Linked DNA regions of Prochlorococcus marinus str. NATL2A. The protein of the gene in region 2 binds, or shares a complex with, the protein of the main gene of each other region. Links are inferred from orthologs where the notes say so. Each region holds a gene or a part of one and is shown on either strand. Other genes may lie near its edges.

Region 1 (11,930 bases), 220 kb from region 2 along the record:
CAGCGGGAACTGGCTGTGGTGGTTATGTCACAGGTCAAACGGTCAAACTATTAAAAGAGCATCATCTTTTAGAAGATACTGATGTAGTTATATTTGATGTTCTTGGTGACGTTGTATGCGGTGGCTTCGCAGCTCCATTGCAACACGCAAATTATTGTCTAATTGTTACCGCAAATGATTTTGATTCTATTTTCGCAATGAATCGCATCGTCGCAGCAATAAACGCTAAAGCAAAAAATTACAAAGTTCGTCTAGGAGGTGTCATAGCGAACCGATCTGCTGAATTAGATCAGATAGAGAAATTCAATGAAAGAACAGGTCTTAAGACCATGGCTCATTTCCGTAACGTAGATGCCATACGCAGATCAAGACTCAAAAAGTGCACAATTTTCGAGATGGATTCGGAAGAGGAAGGCGTAGTGGAAGTACAAAATGAGTATCTTTCATTAGCCCAGAAAATGATAGATAACGTTGAGCCATTAGAGGCAGAACCCTTAAAAGACCGTGAAATATTTGATCTATTGGGCTTTGATTAAAGAGCTAGTTCAAGAATTATTTCAGCCCAACTAATCGCATAGACAATTCCCAAACTTTTCTAGAGGTCACTGGATCAGTGACTCGATCAGACAATTCTTGTGAAAATTGTTGTCTATCCTTGCGTTGTCTATTACCCCAACTCCAATGAACTCCAGAAATAGCAAATTGAGGGTCTGAAACAACTTGGGCGACTCTATCGCCAGCCAGTGCTTCACTTACGAAACCTCCTGTTATTAATTTCTGAAACCATGGAAACAACCACTGAAATAGTTTAGGAGTGTTTCTAAATAATCTAGTATTAGCTACACATCCTGGATATAGAGAACTAAAAAGAATTGGAGAAGAATTAAATCGCCTATGTAATTCTTGGGTTGTAATCATATTGCATAACTTACTGTCTTTATAGGCTTTCCCTGGTTTAAAACGTTTTCCACTAGCCATTGAGATGGGATCGCAAAAACCTTCTTCAAAACCAGATAGATTTCCCAGATCAGCAGGAGCTGGTATTGGTATTTTCCCGCCAAGTTCTTTATTGTTAGCAGTTACTGTTCCTAAGATAACCACTCTAGATGATTCCACCCCCCAAGATCTTCCCTTCCAAACTGGTCTTGAAGACTTACTAAGATTTTCCAATAGCATCTGAATTAATAAAAAGTGCCCAAAATGATTCGTTGCCATTGATATTTCATATCCCTGTGGAGATCTCAAAGGTTTTTTTAAACGCGGAAGATATACAGCAGCATTACAAACCAAAGCATCCAATGGCTTTTCCAAATCTTCTAGAAGACTTTTAGCCCCATTACGTACGCTATCCAAGTCGCCAAGATCAATTTGTATATGTTTAAGTTGTCTTGGACTATTGGTAGGTAATCCAACTGCGGATGCAGACGCTTCAGCTCTCAAAGAACATCTATTAGCAGTAATAACTCTCCACCCCCTCTCAACCAAAGACTTTGTGGCATATAACCCAACTCCTGATGTTGTTCCAGTAATCAATACAGTTCCTGGTGCCGCTTGTACTAGAGCCATATTCCTTAATAAAAACTATCTAAATCAATTTTCAAACACAAATCTAAACCTAAGAGAAGCAAAGTTAATCATCGCCAGATAACTCTGACACTATTTGGAGTAATCCACTGATCTTGCTCCTTAAAAAAACTTTGTTCTCCACCATTAGTAAACATTTCATCAAAACGCAGTCTTAACTTGTGAAGTTTTTTTGATTCTTTTTCTAATAAATATGACAACTCTAGATTTCTATTCACACGTTGATGAGAAGCAAGTCCTAAGTTCACGAGGCTGGTTGCAAACACAATAAATAATCCAAACTTCAAAATTAATCCCACATTGCTATATAAAAGCTCCCGCCTAACTGCTTCTTTCTGGAATTCAGAAACTTGAGTAAAAGCATCGATTTTTTCATTTACAGAAGGATTTCTTTTATTAATTTTTTTTGAACGTTTCCTTCTGAACGGCTCTTCAATTCGTTGAGGTTGTCCCAAAATTAAATTAGAAAGTCCTAATTTTTTTCATGGTAACTTAATTAATAATGGAATCAATTATTTGACTTCTTCCAATGCATTTATAAATTCAAAAGACAATAAATTTGGGGGGTATATAAATAACCTAACTTTTTTATGACGAATAACTAAAAATCAAAATGAACAAACTAGAAGAAGTCCTTTATTTAAACCCTCTTGAATTAAGTGGTCCAGAGCAAATGGCAATTGATCTCTTCCTATTAGAAAAGTCATTAGCTGAAAACAATTTTAATATGGCAGTACGTTTTTATACGTGGGATGGAGACTGGCTATCGATTGGAAAAAATCAAAAAGAACTCCCAAAAAAATGGATTGAACTTTTAAAAAATGAACAGTTAAAAATTGTAAGAAGACCTAGTGGAGGGAAAGCTGTTCTTCATAGCAGAGGACTCACTTACGCTCTTATATGGAAATATCCACCAAGGAATAAAAAAGAATCATATTTAAAGACAACTGAATGGCTAAAAGATGGTATTAAAAAAGCTGGAGTGGATTTATTTTATGGTAATCAGCCTGTGAATATATCCAATAGTAATTGTTTTTCGACTTCAACATTAGCTGACCTAGTTGATCAAGATAAAAACAAACATATTGGAAGTGCTCAGTACTGGAGAAATGGTCACTTACTTCAGCATGGAGAGATCTTAATGGAACCGTCAAAACAGTTATGGCAAAAAGTTTTTAATGCAGATCCACCCAAGATAAAAAATGAAATTAAAGATAAAGATAAAATTATAAATTTTCTAAAAGATTCGTTAGGGAAAACATGGCCTAATTCACAGATATTTACATATACATTAAATCAAAAAGACAAAGAAATAATAAAACGTTTTGCTATAAATAAATTTAAAAAAATAAATAATTATTAATCCTAGATCAAGTCACTTGAATCCATTGATTGTGCAATATTAGGTAAATTTAATCCCAGTGGATAAATATTTTCTTTTCTTGCAATTTTAATTAATTGGTCTGGAAGATTTAATCCGATTTTTTTAAGTACTGCTTTACCTAAATCTACTCTATCTAAAGTTCCAAGAGGAAGACCAGAAAATGATAGTACAAGTAGTCTTCCATCTTTTGTTTTTTCTATTTTTAATATTGCTTTCCATAATGATTCTTTTTCACTAATAGATGGCAATTCATTTATTGGTTGTGAGAATTCATAAAGAAATTTTTTATCCCAGTTTTGTACAGAAATATTCTTCAAGATTTTTTCATTTACATAACCGACCCATCTCCCTTCTCTACACAAAAGGATCCATACTTCATTGGAAAAATTATCTTTATTAAATGAACTATATTTAGATAAAACTTTCACAGGCAAATCATCCTCTAGGACCCTAAATGAACGACTACAAACCTGATTAACATATAATTCAGATAATATCTTTTGTATTTGAATAATTTGGCTCTGTGATTTAGATGAAGAAAAAACAAATAAACCAATAATAGAAAAGCAAATGGAAAGATAGAAGTTGCCCCTAAGCAAACTTAAAATACCAATAAAAATAGCAAGAAAAGAAATTAATCTTGCAGAGCCAATAGCCACTTTAATCCCTGCTCTTTTACTCCCCGTAAAGTACCAAATTAAAGATTTTAATATTACGCCACCATCTAGAGGCATTATCGGAAGTAAATTAAATACACCTATTAAAAGGTTGAGGCTACCAACCTGCTTAAATAAATTAGAGAGAATAAAATTTGATACTGATAAATTATTACTTAATAAAATCATTAAAAAAGCTAATAAAAGACTAACAACAGGACCTGAAATAGCGATTTTCAAACTTCCTTTTGAAGTCGGACATTCCTTTTCAAGACTTGCCATACCTCCAAGAAAAAAAAGTGTTATGTCTCTAACTTTTAGACCCTCTCCAATTGCTACAAAAGAATGAGCCAATTCATGCAATAAAACAGATAAAAACAAAAGAGAAGAGGTAGATGCACCAATCACCCATCCATTCCAAATAGATGCTTGACCATTCAAAAGCGTCTCGAACTGATCTTTAGCTGACAAAGTAAAATACAAGAAAACCAAAAACCAACTTGGATGGATCCTCAAAGGGATACCTCTGATTTTCAAAACTTCCCAACTACCCAAACTTAAATGCCTCCAAGCTCACAATAAAATCCATTTCAATCAATCCTAATAAAAGTTCTGGTAATGATCAGAAAATCTTCTTCTAAAAAGTCAACAGCAATAAAAATTTGTGGCCTAACAAAGACTTCGCAAGCACGATCGATAGCGGAATTAAAAATAAATGCTATTGGCGTTATTGGCGTTAAAAATTCACCTCGTTTTGTACCTGAAGAAGAATGCATGAAAATTTTTAATGAAGTAGAAAAAGTTTCTTCAAGTATTGAGAAAGTATTAGTAATCGCAAATGCAAAATTAGAGGAGGTCAAATGTATAAATAACAGATCAACCCCACCATCAGTAATCCAATTGCATGGGAATGAATCAGTTGATTATTGTCGAGAATTAAAGAATGAATTTCCAGGAATTAAAATATGGAAAGCCTTCAGGTTAAAAGCTATTAATGATTTAGAAAATATAAGTCAATATGAAAAGAATATTGATGCTATTCTCATAGATGCTTGGGATAAAAAATCACTTGGAGGCACTGGGAATAGAGTCCCAATAGAATTACTACTTAATAAAACTTTTAAAGCTCCTTGGATCTTAGCTGGTGGAATATCTGCTGAAATAATTCCTGAAATTTTTTCTAAACTTAGACCTGATGGTATTGATGCATCTAGTCGACTAGAGATATCTCCAGGTATTAAAGACATTAAGAAAGTTGCATCTCTTGTTCGCGAAATAAGAGAACAAGATTAAAAGGCTCCGGCAGATGGCATCAAAGTTACATCCTCGATAATTTGATTAGTTGGTTGACTAGCAAGATGTAAAAGTTCACATGCAACTTGATCAACTGAAAGCATCGAATCTCTATCAAATTGCATCCCAACGCTATCAGAATCCCAAAGAGATGAATTTACCGATCCAAGAGTAAGTGTGCATGCTCGTATTAAATTCTTACGTTCTTCTTCTGCTAAGGATTTGGTAAAACTTGCTAGAGCTGCTTTGGAAACACAATAGGCTCCCCATTGTGGAAAAATATTTCGAGAAGCATGACTACTAACGTTGATAACTAATCCTCCTTTATTTCTCATTAAAGGAACCACCTCAGAGCAAACCTGAAAGATGCTGGTGAGATTCATTTGCATGATCCATTCCCATTTTTCAAGGGGCATTGATAAAAGATCTCCAGTCCAAGCAACTCCAGCATTATTAATTAGAACTGAGGGAATCAAACCATTATTCATTAATTCAACTATTCCCTTAGATATATTTTTAGGATTACTTAGATCAATAGATTTGTAGAAAACCTTAACTTTTTTGTTATCAATTTCTTCTACAAGTCTTGCTAGAGCTTCTTCAGACCTAGCTAGAAGTAGTAAGTCCCATCCAGAATCAGCAAAAGCTTTAGCAGTTGCTCTCCCAATTCCTCTAGAAGCGCCCGTAATTAATACTGTTGACAAGAAAGTTAAAAGCAAACACTAAAACTTTAAACTGAAATTTCACTTTCGATAGACTGAGATTCCAAATATTTTCCCATTTTTCTAAATTTGGAATATCTATTGTTTCTCAATTCATCAGGGGATAAAGCCAACAATTCGGATAAATGCTTCTCAAGGGCATTTTTCAAAGTATCTCCAGCCTGAAGCGGGGCCCAATTATTCCCCCCAGAAGGCTCTTTTAGTACCTCGTCAACAATTCCTAACTTCATAAGATCAGGTCCAGTAATTTTTAATGCTGATGCTGCTTCCGGAGCCTTGCCAGCATCCCTCCATAGAATCGAAGCACAAGCTTCAGGGCTTGCAACTGTGTAAACACTATGTTCAAACATAAGTAACCTGTCTGCGACGCCTATCCCCAATGCGCCACCAGAGCCACCTTCCCCTATTACAGTTGCAATTATTGGAACTTTAAGCCTAAACATTTCTCGTAGATTCACTGCGATTGCCTCTCCTTGTCCTTGTTCTTCTGCTATGAGCCCTGCATAAGCTCCAGGAGTATCTATGAAAGAAATTATTGGAAGATTAAAGCGATCGGCATGGTCCATCAGCCTCAAAGCCTTTCTGTAGCCTCCAGGTTTTGCCATGCCAAAGTTTCTTGCAACATTCTCTTTTGTATCTCTACCTTTTTGTTGTCCAATTAAAAGGACGGATTTTTCACCTATTCGAGCTAACCCTCCTATTAGAGCTTGATCATCAGTTCCGTTCCTGTCTCCATGTAATTCAACCCAATCATCACAAAACATCTGTATGTAATCGAGTGTGCTAGGCCTTTGGGGGTGCCTAGCTACTTGAATCTTCTGAGCTGGAGTAAGTGCATTAAATATTTCTTCTCGCCTTCGTGCTGCAAGTGTTTCTAATTGCAAAAGTTGCTGACTTACATCAACTTCTGAATCTCTTGCTAATTCTCTGATTTGATCAATCTGATTCTCTAATTCAACAAGAGGTTTTTCAAATTCGAGGAGAAAACGTCTAGCCATAAAAAAAAGTAACCAAATGTTCAGACGGTTAATGTCTGAATATTTGATTTCAAACCAACAGCCGAAAACCCGTGCCTTTCAGAAGCCTTGCCGATGAAATCCATCTTTTCCAACGTTATATTATTTCTTCCCCAACTGAAGTTGGTATGACAATTCTCGAATTCAAGAAGCATTGCTTCAGCAAAACAAGCAAACATTTCTCTTTTAGGATTTTCCATCTCAGCCAATTCCATCATGCTCCAACCAATATCTTTGAAAAATTGAACTATTCCTCCTTTTAATACGTGTATTCCAGGTCCTGAAAACTTCTCACCCAAGTTTTTAGGGTATCCACCATCAATCATTAAACAAGGTCTTTTAATTTTAGATGGGTCAATTTCTAAGGTTTTAGGCATGCTTGCAACCCAAATAACAATATCTGCTTCTGGTAAAGCATCATCAAGACTAAGAATTCTTCCTCCTCCAAGTTGAGATTGAAGTTCAAGTAAAGGCTTTTGCTGTCTGGCTACTAAAAGGAGTTCAGAAACACCAGTTCGATTGGAAAGCCACCTACAAACAGCACTGCCAATGTCACCAGTAGCGCCAACAACAGCTACTTTTGATTTACTCAAATCAATTCCTATTCGAGGTGCATTTTGCTCTAGCTGCCTACATATCACCCAAGCTGTATGAGTATTACCAGTGGTAAACCTTTGCCAATCAAGAGTCGTATTTCTAACTTGTTGATTTTGGAGCAAATTAAAATTCTCAAAAATTATTGATGTAAAGCCACCTAGAGCAGTGATACTGATCTCTTTCTTTTGCGCCAACTCCATTGCATTCAAAACCTTTCTTCTTGCAGTTTTGAAGCGACTTAGCATCTCTGGAACAAAGCATGAGTCTATATATGCTCCCTCAATAGTCTTTCCGATCGCACTGACAACTTTCACATTCTCAACCAACTGAGGAGGTGCAGTACACCATACGTCCAAATCCCCTTGAGCGATATGGTCATACCCCAAGCCTAATGCCTTTCGCTTGGCATCTTCAAAACTTGTTGAATGTCCAATTAGACCAAACATTTGGCACCAAGCAAGATCAAAATTGAAACTAAATATTTATCCAAGTTTGAAGATTAGACCACCACGGTCACAAAAAAAAGAATTCCTCAAGAACTTTAAGTTCTTGAGGAATAACGAAAGATGCAAAATATTAAATCCTTATATCACCGCTGCAAGAGCCATTCTTGCAATTTCTCTATTATCAAGACCTATTTCAAGAAGGGAATCTTGATAAGCAATCATAAATTCCTCCATTAACTCTTCTTTATCCATATGAAGGACTTCGGCGTCGTTTGAAACTTCATCGAGCATGGACTTTATAAGAGGCAAGTTTTCCTTATTAGCCCTCATAAGATCTTTCTTAACTGTCTCTAGATTGGCCTTAAGCCATTCTTGACCATAGTTCAAATGCAAGTATTCATCTTGGACAACACCCTCTGTGATTCTTTTGGCGAATGGATCAGCAACACGTATATAAACGTGATATGCGGATATTGCAAAAGATTCAATCAAGATGCATTGAATTAGGAGACAGGTAGTCGTATCTCCTACTTTGAAAGCCTCTAAAAAATTATTATGGAGTTTTGAGAAAAAGGTCTTTGCAAAAGGCATATCAGGCTTTACAGCAAGATTTCTCCCGCAAGCACAAAAACCATTCATATGCTTTTTCTCCATCTTCCCTAGCCTCACAAGCTCATCTGCATGTTCAGGAATCAATTTAGCGAGATCAAGAAAATTAGAATAAGCTTCTTGCTCCCCTTCAATTACAACTGCATTGATTCTGCTGTAAGCATCTTTGTAAGATTCTGAGGTGAAATCTGGAAGAGAGTTAGAACTTAGCTCTTCTTTTTCTACGGTTAAATTGTTGGATGCAAAAGCTTGCATAGATCTATTAGAAATTTGTCAATCTGAGTGATCTTACAGAATTTAATCCAAAACGGTAGTTCAGTTACCACATCTTAACTGCTAGAAACAGGCCTTTCTGACCTAATTGGCGGCCAATCACTCTCCAAAAGGCTTGTAAATAGGGCAATCCAATGATCTACTAGTGCATTTTCTAAAGCGGCACCCAATTCAGAATTTGAAGAACTTGCATCGCCAATAACTCCAGATGAGCTCAAATCTTCTGTCAACCATGCGCACGGTGATGCTCCTTCAAGGCTCCACCCTTTTGGGGTAGTAACTATTTGTTTATCTACATTCTTTATTTCTAAGTAAGAATCATTTCGTACCAAATCTCTAGCCATGTGCAACATAAGACTTGTTTCCGCTAATGCCGCATGAAGTCCCTCCTCAACCTCTTTTTCAGGTAAAAGTTGATCTAATCCTGGGACACCACTCCAAAGGAAACAAGGCAATACAGCTATTGAAGGACATTGAATTCTCAACTGCCTTGAAACCGCCTGGAGCAGACCAATTTGCCCACCATGAGCGTTAAAAAAAACTAATCTATTAAATCCCATAGAGGCTATTTGCTGGCCAACATCAGTAACCATTGAAATCAAAACATCAGCTGATAGGGACAAAGTTCCTGGGAAAGCTTGATGTTCAGGAGAAAAACCAATCGATTGAGATGGCATCATCCATATCGGCATATTTTCTGGCAACCTATTAAGAGTCTTGATTAAAATATTTTCAGCAAAAAAAGTATCAGTAATCAAAGGTAAATGTGGTCCATGTTGTTCACATGCACCAAAGGGCCAAACCAATGTAGATCCATTCTCTGAAGCGGCTTTAGAGGCCTCAGGCCATGTCAAATGCTCAAATCGGCGAGTTTGAAAAATGATAGAAATCTCCTAATAATTAAAAAACAACTTACCCTTGGCTGTAAGAATGTTTCACTTATTACCAAGGGTATTATGGCCGGGTCAGATCCTCAGCCTAAAAAAGCAACTCCCCAAAGGCCGGCAATAAATGCACCTCGCAAGCCATTGCAGGTTATGCATATCAGTCGAAAGCCTGAAGAAGAAATAATCAATGAAGAATCATCTGAGAAAGAATTCTCCGAGCAACCTAAGGATAGAAGATTTGCTGAAAAGGTTCTAGCTCCAAAAGAAATTTCTTACTTAAAGAAAGCACCTGAACAACAAAATTCAATCGGGAAAGACTCTAGCGATGATTTCCAGTCAGAGACAATGGAAGATCTTCTAAGATCTGAGAATAATACTAACTATAAAAATAATATTGAAGCCTTCGATGATCAAAATATTTTTGAACAAAAAAGTAGAACAGTTGATGAATTTGATTTTGATGAAGACGAATTCTTAGCAGCCTTAGAAGAAAACCAACCAATCGGGACAACTGGAGAAATTGCAAAAGGTTCAGTTATTGCAGTTGAAAGTGATGGTATTTATGTAGACATAGGGGGTAAAGCTCCTGGATTCATGCCGAAAAATGAATGTGGTCTAGGTGTAATTACAAATTTAAAAGAGCGTTTCCCAAAAGGGTTAAAAGTCGAAGTTCTTGTTACTAGAGAACAAAATGCAGATGGGATGGTAACAATCAGTTGTAGGGCGTTAGAACTAAGAAAAAGCTGGGACAAAGTTCAAAATCTTGCAAAAGAAGGAAAAGTTATTCGAGTTAAAATAAATGGTTTTAACCGTGGGGGTGTTACTTGCGACTTCGAAGGTTTAAGAGGTTTTATTCCTAGATCTCAGCTTGAAGATGGAGAAAATCATCAATCTCTTGTTTCAAAAACAATTAGTACTGCTTTTTTAGAGGTAAATCCAGAGAGGCGAAAACTTGTTCTCTCCGAAAAGAAAGCTGCAATTGCTTCAAGATTTTCAGAATTAGAAATTGGACAACTAATCGAGGGCGAAATCTTAACAATAAAACCTTATGGTTTTTTTGTTGATTTGAGGGGTGTAAGTGGATTGTTGCATCATTCAATGGTAACTAATGGAAGCATGAGAAGCCTTAGAGAAGTTTTTCAACCAGGTGAATCCATCAAAGCTTTGATAACTGATTTAGATCCCTCTAGAGGACGAATTGGATTAAATACAGCTCTTTTAGAGGGCCCTCCAGGAGAACTTATTACTGATAAGACAAAAGTTATGGAAGAGGCAAATGAGAGAGCGATTAAAGCGCGAAATAGCTTGAATAAAGAAAAAGTTGATCCTCAAAAGGAAAAGGAAGACATCAACTTATCCTCATAACTTTACATTGAAGAAAAAAAATTGTGATTGCATCAAAAAAACCTAATTTAAAAAAAACAGACTGGGAAATAGATTTTTATTCCCGCCCAATAATTGATGAAAATGGAAAAAAAAGATGGGAATTATTAATTACATCTACAAATAATTTCAAAGACAAGAAAACATTTAAATGGGAAAAGATATGTCCAGCATCAAGTGTTAATTCAATTTGGTTAAAAGATGCATTTGATGAAGCCATTGATGAAGCTTATTTACAAGGTTGGGATAAACCATCAGTTATTCGATGTTGGCGATCCTCTATGAAAACAATGATAAAACGTGCAGCAGATCAAATAGGAATTGAACTTATTTCTAGCAGAAGAACATATTCATTATTGGAGTGGCTTATTGAAAGAGAAAGGAGTTTCTATCCTCAGCAAAAAGGGTATACCGGCGTTAATCTTGCTCCTCCTTCAAACCCAATTACAAACCAAGCCATCCCTTTACCAGAGGAAGTAAGAGGTGAATCATGGAGCTTTGCTTCCTTATCTCTAAATACACTTAGAGAGGCTGATGAATGGGAAATAGAGTTTTCTAATTTAATTCCCATAAAAGATTCAATTAATGAAAATATATCTATTCCAGGTATTAGGCTTTTTAGCCCAAAAAGATCCTTGGCACTTGCAGCTTGGCTAGGGGGACTTGAACCAGCAAAGCTTTTAATAGAAGGTACTCAAATAATTCTAGAGGCAGGGCAAGCTGACAGATGGTTAGTAACTGATGTCGAAGAAGAAGCTAAAAAAGTTATTGAAAATAATTTTCTAAATACAAAATTATATGCAGATGGACTTCAATTTATTTCAGTTCAAAAAAGTCCTGAAGAAAATTCTCTACATGGGTTTTGGATGCTAAAAGATATTGAAGAGTATTAACAATTTCCTCTAAAAATAGATTTCAAATATAGTTTTTGGATTAAACAGATAGCAATAAATAAAAATATAAATCCTTAAGGATATTGAATTTATTAATCTGATCTGTTACAAGAAAATAATTTGATTTTTGCCATAGGAGCTTCTACAAAAGGAGATAAATATGAAATCAATATACATAGATTTTGTA
Region 2 (11,975 bases):
TTATTCATCAGATTTAAATAAACTGATGCTGCTTCCTCGCTCAAGCCACCTGAAAGGAAAGTAATACCAGGTACACTTGCTGGTACGCATCGTTCCATTGTACGTATTGTCATCTCAGCGACTTGCTGTGGATCAGCTTTTGTTGAGCTGTCAGCACCTTGTACTGTCATTGATGGCTTTAGGAGAGTTCCTTCTAGAAGAACTCCGTTTACTTGGCAAGCTAGATAAACTTCCTTGATTACTTCTTCTTGGACTGCTGCAGTCTTTTCAATTGAATGTGAACCGTCCATTAGGATTTCTGGTTCAATAATTGGAACTAAGCCAGATTCTTGTACTGATCTAGCGTATCTAGCTAAACCCCAAGCATTTTCCCTTATAGAAAGTTTAGAAGGACAACCATCATCTGTTATTTGAAGTACTGCTCTCCATTTTGCGAATCTTGCACCTTGCTCGTAGTAGTCAGCAGCTCTTTCAACAAGTCCATCTAATCCTGAGCAGAAGGTCTCAACATCATGGCCACCGGCTAATGGTCTTAGACCTTTATCAACCTTGATTCCTGGGATAATGCCTAACTTTTCAAGCTTCTTAACCATTGGCTCACCATCAGGATGGTTTTGGAAAAGAGTTTCTTCAAAAAGAATTGCTCCACTTATGAAGTTTCCAAGACCTTCTGTTGTGAAAAGCATACCTCTATAAGCTTTTCTGTTCTCTTCAGAGTTCTCAACACCAATTGAAGCAAGCCTTTTACCTACTGTTTTCGTTGACTCATCAACAGCAAGAATCCCTTTGCCTGGCTGGGCTATGGCACTTGCGGTCTTCTTTAGTTCTTCTGCGTAGTACGAGAGTGCCATTTATGCAACAAAAATTTCATTAAGATTATTCCATATTGAAGGCCCCTTTTGTTGCTTATTACACTTAAAAAGTTTTTTATTTTTTTTTAATCCAATAATTAATTCTAAAAATTATTTTTACTTGAGTTGAATTGGATTTCTTCAATTGATTTCTATCTTCATACCTATTGAGTTTGATTCCTTTACCTTATCGCAAACTATTTGGCTAGCTAATCCCTCTACTAAGCCTGGAATTACTGGGGTTCCATCTGCAATACTTTGAGCCCACCAGTTTTGTATTCTTGCTACTGGAGCTATTCGACCATCTGTCCATATTTTTGAAAAAGATAGGTCAGAGTCAGGTTGGATATTTTTAAGAACGTCTCCTTTGTTTGAGTACCAAAGCCCAAATCCGTGAACATAATCGTTCTGGTTCTCGCTGCTAAGAACAAGAGTTCCATTGCTTCCATAGATTTCCAGACTAAAACCCCTGCTTTGTTTTGTTACTGCAGATAAATTTACTTGGGCTGGAATTAAATTGTTGTTAATGCTTTTTATTTGTAGTTGAGAAATACTTACATCTTCACTTGTCACTTTTTTAATGGTTTTTGATTGTGGACACTCTCTTTCTTCAATTGAAGTTGAATTTATTGCGCTCAAAGAATGAGTAGGACCAATTAGCCAATGAATCATGTCAAAAGCATGGGTTCCCAAGGCTCCCAGTACCCCTCCACCAGAATTTTCATCTGAATACCAATTCCATGGCCTATCTGGATTAGCCCTGCTACTCATTAGCCAATCAAGCTTTACAAAATATGGTTCATCTAGTTTCTTCTCGGTAATTATTCGCTTTGCTTGCATGAATAGCGGAACGGCACGATATTCGTAATCAACAGCTATTTTTAAATTTCTTTTGAGAGCGTTTCTTTGAAGCTCCATCACCTCATAAGCATTTAAACAAGTTGGCTTTTCAAGTAAAAGATGTTTTCCTCCTTTAATTGCCTCTAGTGCAAGCTCGTATCTGGGTGCTGGCGGAGTAGCTATGATTATTCCATCTACTTTGGAATCATTTACTAAATCCTCCCAGGTCTCGTAGGCACGAAGATTGTGCTTATTGCAGGCTTCTTTAAGCCTTTCTGGCCGAGGATGCCACAATCCCACAAGCTCAATATTCTTATTAGATAATGATGCAGGAATATGAACACTTTCACCGAAACCTAGCCCTGCAATTGCTATGCGAATCGGATGATCTGTATTGATCATTCTTTTAAATAATTTATGAGTTTAAACATTTTCGCAGCTATCTGAAATCACATCATCTAATAGTTTATCCCCATTAGGGTCTTCCCATTTTGGGTATAAATTTTTTTTACCATTAACTGAAATATCTTTGAATTTATTAGTCATACAATTGATTTTCATTATATAAATATTCTCCTCTATTTCCTTTGAAGTACTAGGGGCGATTTTTATGTATTTTGTAGTTAGTTCTATTATTCCATTTTCTTCAATATTAATACTATCTCTATCTAAATATTGAACTCCCGTAGGCATTCGACTAACTTCAACCCAATTAGTATTGGCTCCATATACTATATTTGTACTATTGAAAAAAATTAATAATATTAACACTAATATATTCAAGAGTAGATCAAATTTATTTTTTATTTTTTGATTTATTTTAAGCATTAGTTTGTAATTTTACTACTTGTGTCTTATGTAATCGAAGTATCTTTGCCAAAGTTTCTTTAAGTTCTGTTCTTGGTACAATGGTATCTACGAAACCATGATCTTGAAGATATTCTGCTGTTTGAAAATTATCAGGAAGTTTTTCTCTAAGTGTTTGTTCAATTACTCTTCTCCCTGCAAATCCAATAAGTGCTTTGGGTTCTGCAAGTATTAAATCTCCAAGCATTGCAAAACTAGCAGTAACTCCTCCAGTGGTGGGATGTGTAAGTAAAGGCATATAGAGCAACTGTGCATCTCTATGTCGTTCAAGCGCCCCTGAAATTTTTGCCATTTGCATCAGACTTAACATCCCTTCTTGCATTCGCGCACCACCCGAAGCGCAAACAATTAGCAATGGCAGCTTTTCTTTGGTTGAATGTTCGATAAGCCTTGTGATCTTCTCTCCTACAACAGATCCCATTGAGCCACCCATGAATCTGAAGTCCATTACGGCTAGTGCCATAGGAATAGAATTAACTTCGCATGTCCCTGTTAAAACACCATCTTTAAGACCAGTGCCAGCTTGACTTTCTCTTAGCCTGTCTGCGTAAGCTCGTCGATCTTTAAAACCAAGAGGGTCAACTGGAGTTAAATGATTATTGATTGATTTGAATGTATTTGGATCAGAAATTAGTCTTATTCTCTCTTTACTATCTATTCGATTGTGATGCCCACAGTTACTACAAACACTGCAATTATCTATTAAATCTTTTCTATAAACTACTTGTCCGCATTCTGGACATTTTTCCCATAGTCCATCACTTTCTTCAGATTCCTGAGTGACTTTGCCAACAAATTGGCCTTTCCTTCTATCAGCAAACCAGTCGAATAATGACACTGCTATTTTGTGATTGAAATTAATTTAATACCTTGAGTCCCCTTAAAGGGATTACAAAGTTTGAATCTTATCTATAATCCATGAAGAAAATATCCCAATTGATAGAAAAGGCGCAAATGGATACTGTTCAAATGGTATAAATCTTTTAGTAATTTTTCCATGTAAACTATATATAGCTGAAAGTAAAAATGAAATACACAATGACAAAAAGCTGAATTCAATACCAAGCCATATTGTACTAATTGAAGAGAGTTTTATATCACCCAGGCCTAATGAATTTATTCCAAAGATTTTATAGCTTATATAACTTATTGAATACATTATTATGAAGATAATAATCATTGATAAAGAATTATTTGTTATTAAGTCTGTAATATCTATTTTGTCGTTTGACAAGCCTAGACATGCCAAGTAAATAATACCTGATAGGGCAAAGATTATTAATTTACTTTCACTTATTAGCATTGTGTTTATATCTTCTATCGATATAGAAAACAAAATATATAAAAGTATAAAAGTAAACGATATGATAATCACTATTAATTATTTACTTTATCTATCAATAATAGATATTATTAGCTTTGATTGATTGAATTTGTTATCCTGCCGCCTTTTTCTCTTCTATCATTTTATGAATAATAGGTGTAAGAATAAGCTCCATAGCAAATCCCATTTTCCCTCCGTTAACAACAATACTTGTAGGACTTGACATGAAGGAATCGTGAATCATTCCTAATAAGTACTGGAAGTCAATTCCCCATTTTTCTCTTGAACCTTTTCTGAAATGAATAATTACGAAGCTTTCGTCAGGTGTTGGAATGTTTCTGCAGATAAATGGGTTGGACGTATCAATGGTCGGTACTCTCTGGAAGTTAATATCTGTAAGGCTAAATTGCGGACATATGTGATTAATGTAATCAGGCATTCTTCTCAGAATCGTATCTACGATAGTTTCGGCTGAGTATCCCCTTTCTGCGTTATCTCTATGGATTTTTTGTATCCATTCGAGATTGGTAATTGGTACTACACCAACAAGTAAATCAGCGAATGAGGCCACATCATAATCTTTTCCTACTACTCCACCATGTAGTCCCTCGTAAAACAAAAGGTCGGTTCCTGTTGGAATATCTTCCCAGGGAGTGAATTGACCTGGATCTAATTTTGTTCCTAAACGAGTGTTGTGTTCCTCGGCTTCTTCTGGGCTATGTAAATAATATCTTTTCTGACCCCCGCCAGTTTTTCCATATTGACTGAATAGGTCTTCTAATTTGTCGAATAAATTTGCCTCTGGTCCAAAATGAGAAAAGTTTTCACCTCTTGAAAGTGCCTCAGACATTGCCTTTTTCATAGGCATTCTTTCAAAACGGTGATAACTATCTCCTTCAACAACTGCAGGAACAATCTTTTCCCGAGCAAATATATGCTCAAAAGCTCTTTTAACGGTGCTTGTTCCTGCTCCTGATGAACCAGTTACAGCTACTACTGGGTGAAGCTTTGACATCGACGCTTATGTATTGACTTTCATTTTTACAGGTCAACTGACCCTCAAAGTGAAACTATTCGAAGAGTTTTTTAATTTGTGAACTAATTATTTTAATTTTTCCGCCAATAGTTCACCCATTTGAGAGCAACCAACCTGTTTAGTCGTCTGAATGCTCATTAAGTCAGAAGTTCTATAACCGTCATTAAGAATTTCGTTAATTGCATTTTCTAAAAAAGTTGCCGCTTCTGTTTCATTAAGGGCAATTTTTAACATCATTGCAGCAGATAAGAGCATTGCTATTGGATTAGCTATATCTTTTCCTGCGATGTCAGGAGCTGAGCCATGAACAGGTTCAAAGACACCTGGCCCATCAGTGGTTAACGAAGCAGAAGGAAGCATGCCAATTGATCCTGTCAGCATGGCTGCAATGTCGCTAAGAATATCTCCAAATAAATTACCTGTAAGAATCACATCAAATTGGCTTGGATTTCTAACAAGTTGCATTGCTGCATTGTCTACATATTGATGCGTAAGTTCTATATCTTTGTATTTGTTAGACACCAATATTGTTTCCTCTCTCCATAGTTGACTTACATCTAAAACATTAGCTTTATCAACTGAGCAAACTTTTTGATTTCTTTGTTTGGCTAATTTAAAAGCAATTTCTGCTATTCGATTCACTTCCTCGGAGGTGTATGTCATCGTGTTAAATGCCCTTTCTCCTTTATCTGTTTTTATCCTTCCTTTTGGTTCTCCAAAGTAAATACCGCTGGTAAGTTCTCTAACTACTACTAAATCAACTTCTTTAACAAAGTCTTCTTTCAAACTACTTGCTTTTGTTAAGGATGGAATTATTTTTACTGGCCTTATATTTGCAAAAAGATCCAAAGAAGATCGGAGATTGAGTAGGCCTGTCTCAGGCCTTTTCTCTCTAGGTAATTCGTCATACTTTGGGTCTCCTATTGCCGCTAACAAAACAGCATCAGAGTTCTTACATTCTTGAAGAGTTCTATCTGGGAAGGGGATACCATCTGAATCTATTGCTGATCCCCCGAAAGGCATTTCTTTAAATTTGATTTCAAAGCCAAATTTCCTTGAGACTAGGTCAAGGATTTTATGAGTGACGTTTGTTATCTCTGGACCAATTCCATCTCCTGGCAATAATGTTATTTTGTAAGACTTCATTTTGTGTTCTTAATCAAGAAGAAAACTTACCTGGATTTTTTTCGATCTAATTGACGAATAGCTTTTGCTATCTCAGGTAGTTTTTTGAAATTAGCAGAGCATCTCAACCATAATTTATTTGGAATAGCTGGGAAGCCGCTAACAACAGTTCCTGCCTCGATATTTGATACTATTCCTGTTTTAGAACTGGCTATCACTCCATCGCCAATTTTAACTCTATTGCTGATACCAACTTGTCCAGCAAGAATAACTCCGTCTCCAATCTGTGCTCCTCCAGCAATTCCAACTTGAGCAGCCATAGCACATCCTTTACCAGTAGTTACTCCATGACCAATTTGAACTAGGTTATCAATTTTTGTATCTTCACCAATTATTGTCTCTCCTACTGAAGGCCTATCAATCGTTGATCCACTACCAACTTCTACTTTATTTTTTAAAATAACTATTCCCACTTGAGGCATTTTCTTCCATCCATTTGATGTGGGCACGAATCCAAAACCTTCACCACCAATAACAGCATTGGCATTAATTACACACTTGTCACCAAGTTTAGATCCAGAATGAATAACACTATTTGCGTGAATTAAATTTTTGGAACCAATTCTTACATTTCTATATAGAACAACTCCTGCATGAATGATAGTCCCAGCTCCAATTTCTGTATTATCTCCAATATAAGCATTAGCTCCGATTGAAACTCCAAGACCAATTTTTACATTCTGACCGATGACCGCACTTTTATGTATGCCTTCACTTTCCACATTAGAAGGATAAAGAAACTCTAATGTTTCAGCAAAAGCAATCTTGGGCTCTTTAAGTATTATCCAATCAACTGAAATTTTCTTTGCTATTTCAATAATATAAGTATCATTTGCTGGTAATAATAGAGCAGATGCTTTTGAAGTCTCTATGAGATTTCTAAGATTTAATGGACTATTATTGTCTAGAAAACTTATGTCATTATCCTTGGCATTTTCTAAAGAAGCTGCGGTTAAAATAACTGGATTGTTTTTTATTTTAAAGTCAACGACACCAGATTGACCTTTCTTCAGTTTTTCGACAATTTCAATGAATTGCATGATTTGATTTAATTGGGGAAGTGAAAATTACTATTGTTATCTGAGTTATTCACTTGTTAGAACCAGAACATCTCGGTGGATAACTAGAGGAGATCCTGTTGTTTCGGATCTTGAATTAATTCCTATCTTTATAGCATCACTGCTCATTGAGCAAATTCCCTTAGCAAATTCCTCTCCTTCCGTGTTAATAACTTTTACAGGTTGATTAGCAATAAAATCTCCACTAACTTTTTTTACCCCAACTAATAATAGTGAAGCACCTTTGTTTTTGATAGCTTCACTAGCACCATCATCTAAGTGTATTTCTCCGACTGGTTTAATTGCATGTGCCAACCAACTTTTTCTATTCCCGATAGGGTTTGGATTGGGGTGAAAAACAGTTCCTATTTTTTTTCCATCAAGTAATTCGCCTAATATTTTCGGATCTCTGCCATCTGCTAATTGAACTTTTATCCCGCTTTCAGTGGCGATCTTTGCAGCAGTTAATTTTGTTTTTATTCCTCCAGTCCCCCATGAAGTTTGTTCATTTGCTAGTTCTAAATTATTTAATTCTTTTGAATTGTTAATATCTTTGATTGGCTTAGCTTTACTATTGATTTTGGGATCAGAAGAGTAGAGATGATCGATATCAGTTAATAATATTAATTGATCAGCAGATATAGCTGTTGCAACTAATGCAGATAAAGTATCATTATCACCATACTTTAGCTCTTCATCTGAGGTTATATCATTTTCGTTTACGATTGGTATAACATCCCATTCGAGCAACCTTTTTAATGTTTGCGAAGCAGAATTATAACTATTTCTTGATCCTAATTCTGACCTAGTTAATAATATTTGCGCAACTTTATATCCAAAACTGCTCATAGCCTTTTCATACAAAGCCATTAAATGAAGTTGACCTATTGCAGCAGAAGCTTGAAGAGAGATTATTTCTTTAGGTCTTGTCTTGAATCTCATTTGATGACATCCAAGTCCTACAGCACCACTAGAAACCAATATAATTTTATCGCCATTCCTTTGAGCTTTTGATATATAAGAACAATAATCGTTAATTACATCAAAAGTTGTATATTTATCGTTTCCTCTCAAAAGGCTTGTGCCAATCTTTATTACCCAGGTTGTCATAAAATGTCTCCAGTTATAATTCTTGCTAAGTATCTTTCTAAGGATTGAAAATTATTTTTTTCAATTCTTTTTCCATAATAATCTACCGAATCTACCAATATTGTATACATTCCTAATCTATTGCCTACAAGAATATCTGTAAAAACTCTATCTCCAATTATTGCTACTTCATTTGATGAATATGGAATTTTGTCTATTATCTTCTTTAACTTTTTTTTACTTGGTTTGCCACCAGAGCATGTAAATTCTAAATCTAATTCATCAGCAATTAATTTTATTCTGCTTTTAGATGGATTATTGCTGAATAAGTAAATATAAAAGTATTTTTTTGAATTATCAATCCAATTTTTTATGTCACTTGAAAGTACCGGCTTTTTCCCAGAAATTAATGTTCCATCTACATCAAGTATTAGTGCTTTGACGTTTTTCGATGATAAATCATTTATCGAGATCTTTGAAATTTTATCGTTTACCTTCCAATTTGGAATAAGTAATTCTTTAATGTTTATTCTGATAATCCCCTTCCCTCAAGTTCAGCTTCAATTCCTGATTGTATCTTGTCAAACTCTTCACCTTCAACAAGCTTTACTTCTCCATCTTCTAGCTTTCCGACTATGAAGAAAGGGTCAAGAGGAATGTATAGACCATACTCATTACTTTCAACTCTAAAATTGACAAGTAGCTCGTAGGTTTCTGACTCGTCATCAATGTCTTCTTCCTCAATTTCTTCTGGTTCAGGCTCATCTAATTCGCCTGAGACTGTAAGTGTGATAGCTGAGCGAACAAGTCTAAGATCGTGTTCTTGAAGAACAACATCAGCTACTTCAAGTATTGGCTCATTCTTTTCAATTGTTTCTATTAGCTTGGGATCTTGATCGTCAATCAATTGAAATAGAGATACAGGAGTATCTACTGGAGTTAACAGGGCATATTCATTGCCTTCAAGAGGTACTACTTGTTCAAGAAAACACAGGAGATCTGAACCTTGAGAATCTTTAACTAAAAGAGTCGGTACTTGGTCGTTTTTATTTGTTGTTGACATAGTTGAGTTCTTATTAATCTGTGTCTAGTTTTATTTGATTATGTTTTTACATCATATTCAAAATTTAATTTGAGTCATCCAGATCAGGTCCCTCAATAAGCCATTGTTGTAAAAGTATAGCGGCAGCTGCACTATCTATTCTTCCAGTCTTGTCATTTTTTAAAGAGAACTTTTCTTTAGCCTCTACGGTTGAACAATGTTCATTGATAAAAGCCAAAGGAAGTTTTAAACATTTAGCTAATTTAATCCCATATTTTTTACATCGAATAGATTGTTTAGTTTCCATGCCATTCATATCAAGAGGATTACCACAAATGAGCCCTTCAACTCTTCGGTCAAAACATATTTTCTCGAATTCTTTTAGATCTTTTTCAAAGCTATCTCTAAAAATTGCGGGGAGATGAGTTATTGATATTCCAAGTGGATCACAACCTGCAATACCAATCCTTTTATCTCCAATATCAAGACTCAAAACTGAACAGGGTTTTGGCTGAATCATTTGTTATTTTCAATATGAATAGTTGAAGGTAATTCCGGTTGTTGTTGTAAATTGCCTACAAGATTAGTTAATAGTTCAGTTTCGATAGATTTTAATTTATATCCATTTTGTTTTTTCCAAATACTTCTTCCTAGAAGAACTCTCTCCTCTGAAACTTCCCAGTCACTTTTATGTAAAATGTCATTTAATTTATTGTCTTCACTAGTTGTTTCTATATAACAATTACTTTTCCCAGCTTTCATATTATTAATTCTATTTGGAATAGATTGATTTAGTCTTTCATCCCAAGCTAATCCTCTTATTAATTCTAATGAATAATTATTTTGGGGGCAAACAGATGGTATTAACCCAGCGATAATATTATTTTCTTTTGATTTAATTACACCAGTTAATGTATTTCTTTTTTCATAAATATCATGCCACTGCCTATCAAAAATTGACCTAAAGTTAATTGACTCTTTAGCTTGTTCAAGTCTCCATATTTGTTGACTATTCTCTTCATTTAGTTTTTCCCAGGTGAAATTATCTTTATACTCTTTTTTTCTATATTTAATATCTTCTTTTCTATTCCAATATTTTATTATTCTTAGCGGTTGAAAACCAGATTGTCTAATAACAGATAAATTTTGATTATCATTTGTTTTTATAGAAGTTAAAAAACTTTGAGTATTAATATTGCTTTTATAAAGAACTTTTCTTAATAAATTCTGTAATAAGTTATAACGACTGAAGGATATTGATTCTCCTATAAAGTATGGCTCTGATATACACCAACAAGTACCTCTCCGATTTATTGGAGTCGCTAAAATGTATGCAATTATATTATATCTTTCTACTGCTACTAAACATGTTGAGTTCCGAGTAGGAATTAAATTAGTTAAGCTGGACTCTAATGAAGAAAACCATTTTTTGCATAATAGAATTTGAAATATACCAAGGTATTTTGAATTATTGTCAGCTCTAAGCATTGATAAATGCTTGAGCTTAAGTGGCTCAATTGATAAATCCGAAGATAATGAGTCATCATTTTTCATTTAATTATTTTATTATATTTTTAACTTTCATGTGACTATTAACCTGTTTCATCTGATCTGATGAGTACTAGGGGTGTTTGTTGGTTAGCATTACCTGCTGGATTTGATGTTAAAGATCTTTTAATTATTTCAGCATTATCAACATTACTTGTTGATAGAATTTTAACTCTTCCTAAATCATTTACATCTACAACAGCAACATTAACGTTTAGTTTTTTTGCGGCATTAATACAAAAAGTTTTAGTATCTTTAGGCCCTAAAACTATACTTTTGTCATAGGGCGGCGTTGTACCAGTGATGTCATCAATCAATCTTGCTTGTTCACCTGCTAAACGATAAAACATACCCTTAACACCAAATAATTTTAATATTCCTCCAATTAACCATGAAATTATTACGCGTGTTGGACCAGAAATATTTATTAGTGTTTGCATTCCGGCAGCTGTAGCTAAACTACTAGTCGGGTGAAATCCTTTGCAAAGTATCCTTGAAATTAGATTTGATTTTACGTTCCTATAATCTATGTATCTTCCTTGCATTACGGCTAGTGGTGACTCTCCAATTGTAAGAATATCTGTAGGCAAGTAATTTGGTGGCATGTAGGATTCTAATACTCTAATAGGATCATCTAAACTGCCAAGAATATGAGTTCTTATTGGATCTACTAGATTAGTACTAGAAGAATTTGCTTTGGATATATCTAAAGAATTAGGTAATACAAAACCATCGAATCTTTTGAAAGAACCGAATGGTCCGTAATTAACCCATTCTATATCTAGCCACAAACATTTAATCTTATCTATAGCTGTACTTTTAATTTCATATTCAATTTCAATTTCGACAAATATCGATTTTTTCCCTTTTAAAATATATGCAGTCCAATAGTCATTATTTTGATGTTCTTCTTCATCTGTGTGAAGTGGTTTGATTTTTGTCTGAATATTTATTATCTCATTTTTATCTATACCAATTAGCTGAGGATGAACATTAAAAGAAGGAATCATAACTTCCATTCTTTTCTTTGAATTTTTAATTTCAACACGAGTAATATATTTGTGCTTAGAATTGAATATGATTTTTTTAAATTCTTTGGGTTTCAGAACTAATGGCGAATATTGTCTGAAACAAT

What was found.
Region 1: the proteins of accD (region 2) and PMN2A_RS02790 are in contact, whole or in part, in a solved structure (PDB 8UXZ), measured with the Escherichia coli proteins. The link is inferred for Prochlorococcus marinus str. NATL2A from one-to-one orthologs.

The regions. Positions count from the first base shown.
Region 1 is NC_007335.2:518,852-530,781, reverse strand. What follows is about bases 4,643-7,585. They hold PMN2A_RS02790 (acetyl-CoA carboxylase carboxyltransferase subunit alpha), read right to left. Parts: upstream 6,638-7,585; coding sequence 5,648-6,637; downstream 4,643-5,647. Other genes in these bases: PMN2A_RS02785 (long-chain acyl-[acyl-carrier-protein] reductase), read right to left, coding at 6,658-7,585; PMN2A_RS02795 (SDR family oxidoreductase), read right to left, coding at 4,914-5,621; PMN2A_RS02800 (phosphoribosylanthranilate isomerase), read left to right, coding at 4,643-4,917. In the rest of the region: bchL (ferredoxin:protochlorophyllide reductase (ATP-dependent) iron-sulfur ATP-binding protein), read left to right, coding at 1-536; PMN2A_RS02820 (protochlorophyllide reductase), read right to left, coding at 553-1,566; PMN2A_RS02815 (hypothetical protein), read right to left, coding at 1,635-2,039; PMN2A_RS02810 (lipoate--protein ligase family protein), read left to right, coding at 2,198-2,947; PMN2A_RS02805 (site-2 protease family protein), read right to left, coding at 2,950-4,179; more of PMN2A_RS02800, read left to right, coding at 4,243-4,642; more of PMN2A_RS02785, read right to left, coding at 7,586-7,698; PMN2A_RS02780 (aldehyde oxygenase (deformylating)), read right to left, coding at 7,837-8,562; PMN2A_RS02775 (creatininase family protein), read right to left, coding at 8,637-9,434; PMN2A_RS02770 (S1 RNA-binding domain-containing protein), read left to right, coding at 9,537-10,832; PMN2A_RS02765 (Tab2/Atab2 family RNA-binding protein), read left to right, coding at 10,856-11,743. UniProt on the Escherichia coli protein: Component of the acetyl coenzyme A carboxylase (ACC) complex. First, biotin carboxylase catalyzes the carboxylation of biotin on its carrier protein (BCCP) and then the CO(2) group is transferred by the carboxyltransferase to acetyl-CoA to form malonyl-CoA.
Region 2 is NC_007335.2:741,925-753,899, forward strand. The notes cover bases 1,455-4,442. They hold accD (acetyl-CoA carboxylase, carboxyltransferase subunit beta), read right to left. Parts: upstream 3,397-4,442; coding sequence 2,512-3,396; downstream 1,455-2,511. Other genes in these bases: PMN2A_RS03890 (Gfo/Idh/MocA family protein), read right to left, coding at 1,455-2,093; PMN2A_RS03895 (hypothetical protein), read right to left, coding at 2,115-2,519; PMN2A_RS03905 (prepilin peptidase), read right to left, coding at 3,448-3,933; PMN2A_RS03910 (phosphoribulokinase), read right to left, coding at 3,995-4,442. In the rest of the region: PMN2A_RS03885 (class I fructose-bisphosphate aldolase), read right to left, coding at 1-851; more of PMN2A_RS03890, read right to left, coding at 993-1,454; more of PMN2A_RS03910, read right to left, coding at 4,443-4,897; leuB (3-isopropylmalate dehydrogenase), read right to left, coding at 4,985-6,064; lpxD (UDP-3-O-(3-hydroxymyristoyl)glucosamine N-acyltransferase), read right to left, coding at 6,091-7,143; proB (glutamate 5-kinase), read right to left, coding at 7,189-8,271; PMN2A_RS11085 (YqeG family HAD IIIA-type phosphatase), read right to left, coding at 8,268-8,789; PMN2A_RS03935 (DUF3727 domain-containing protein), read right to left, coding at 8,777-9,313; Holliday junction resolvase RuvX, read right to left, coding at 9,378-9,812; PMN2A_RS03945 (hypothetical protein), read right to left, coding at 9,809-10,846; PMN2A_RS03950 (hypothetical protein), read right to left, coding at 10,885-11,850.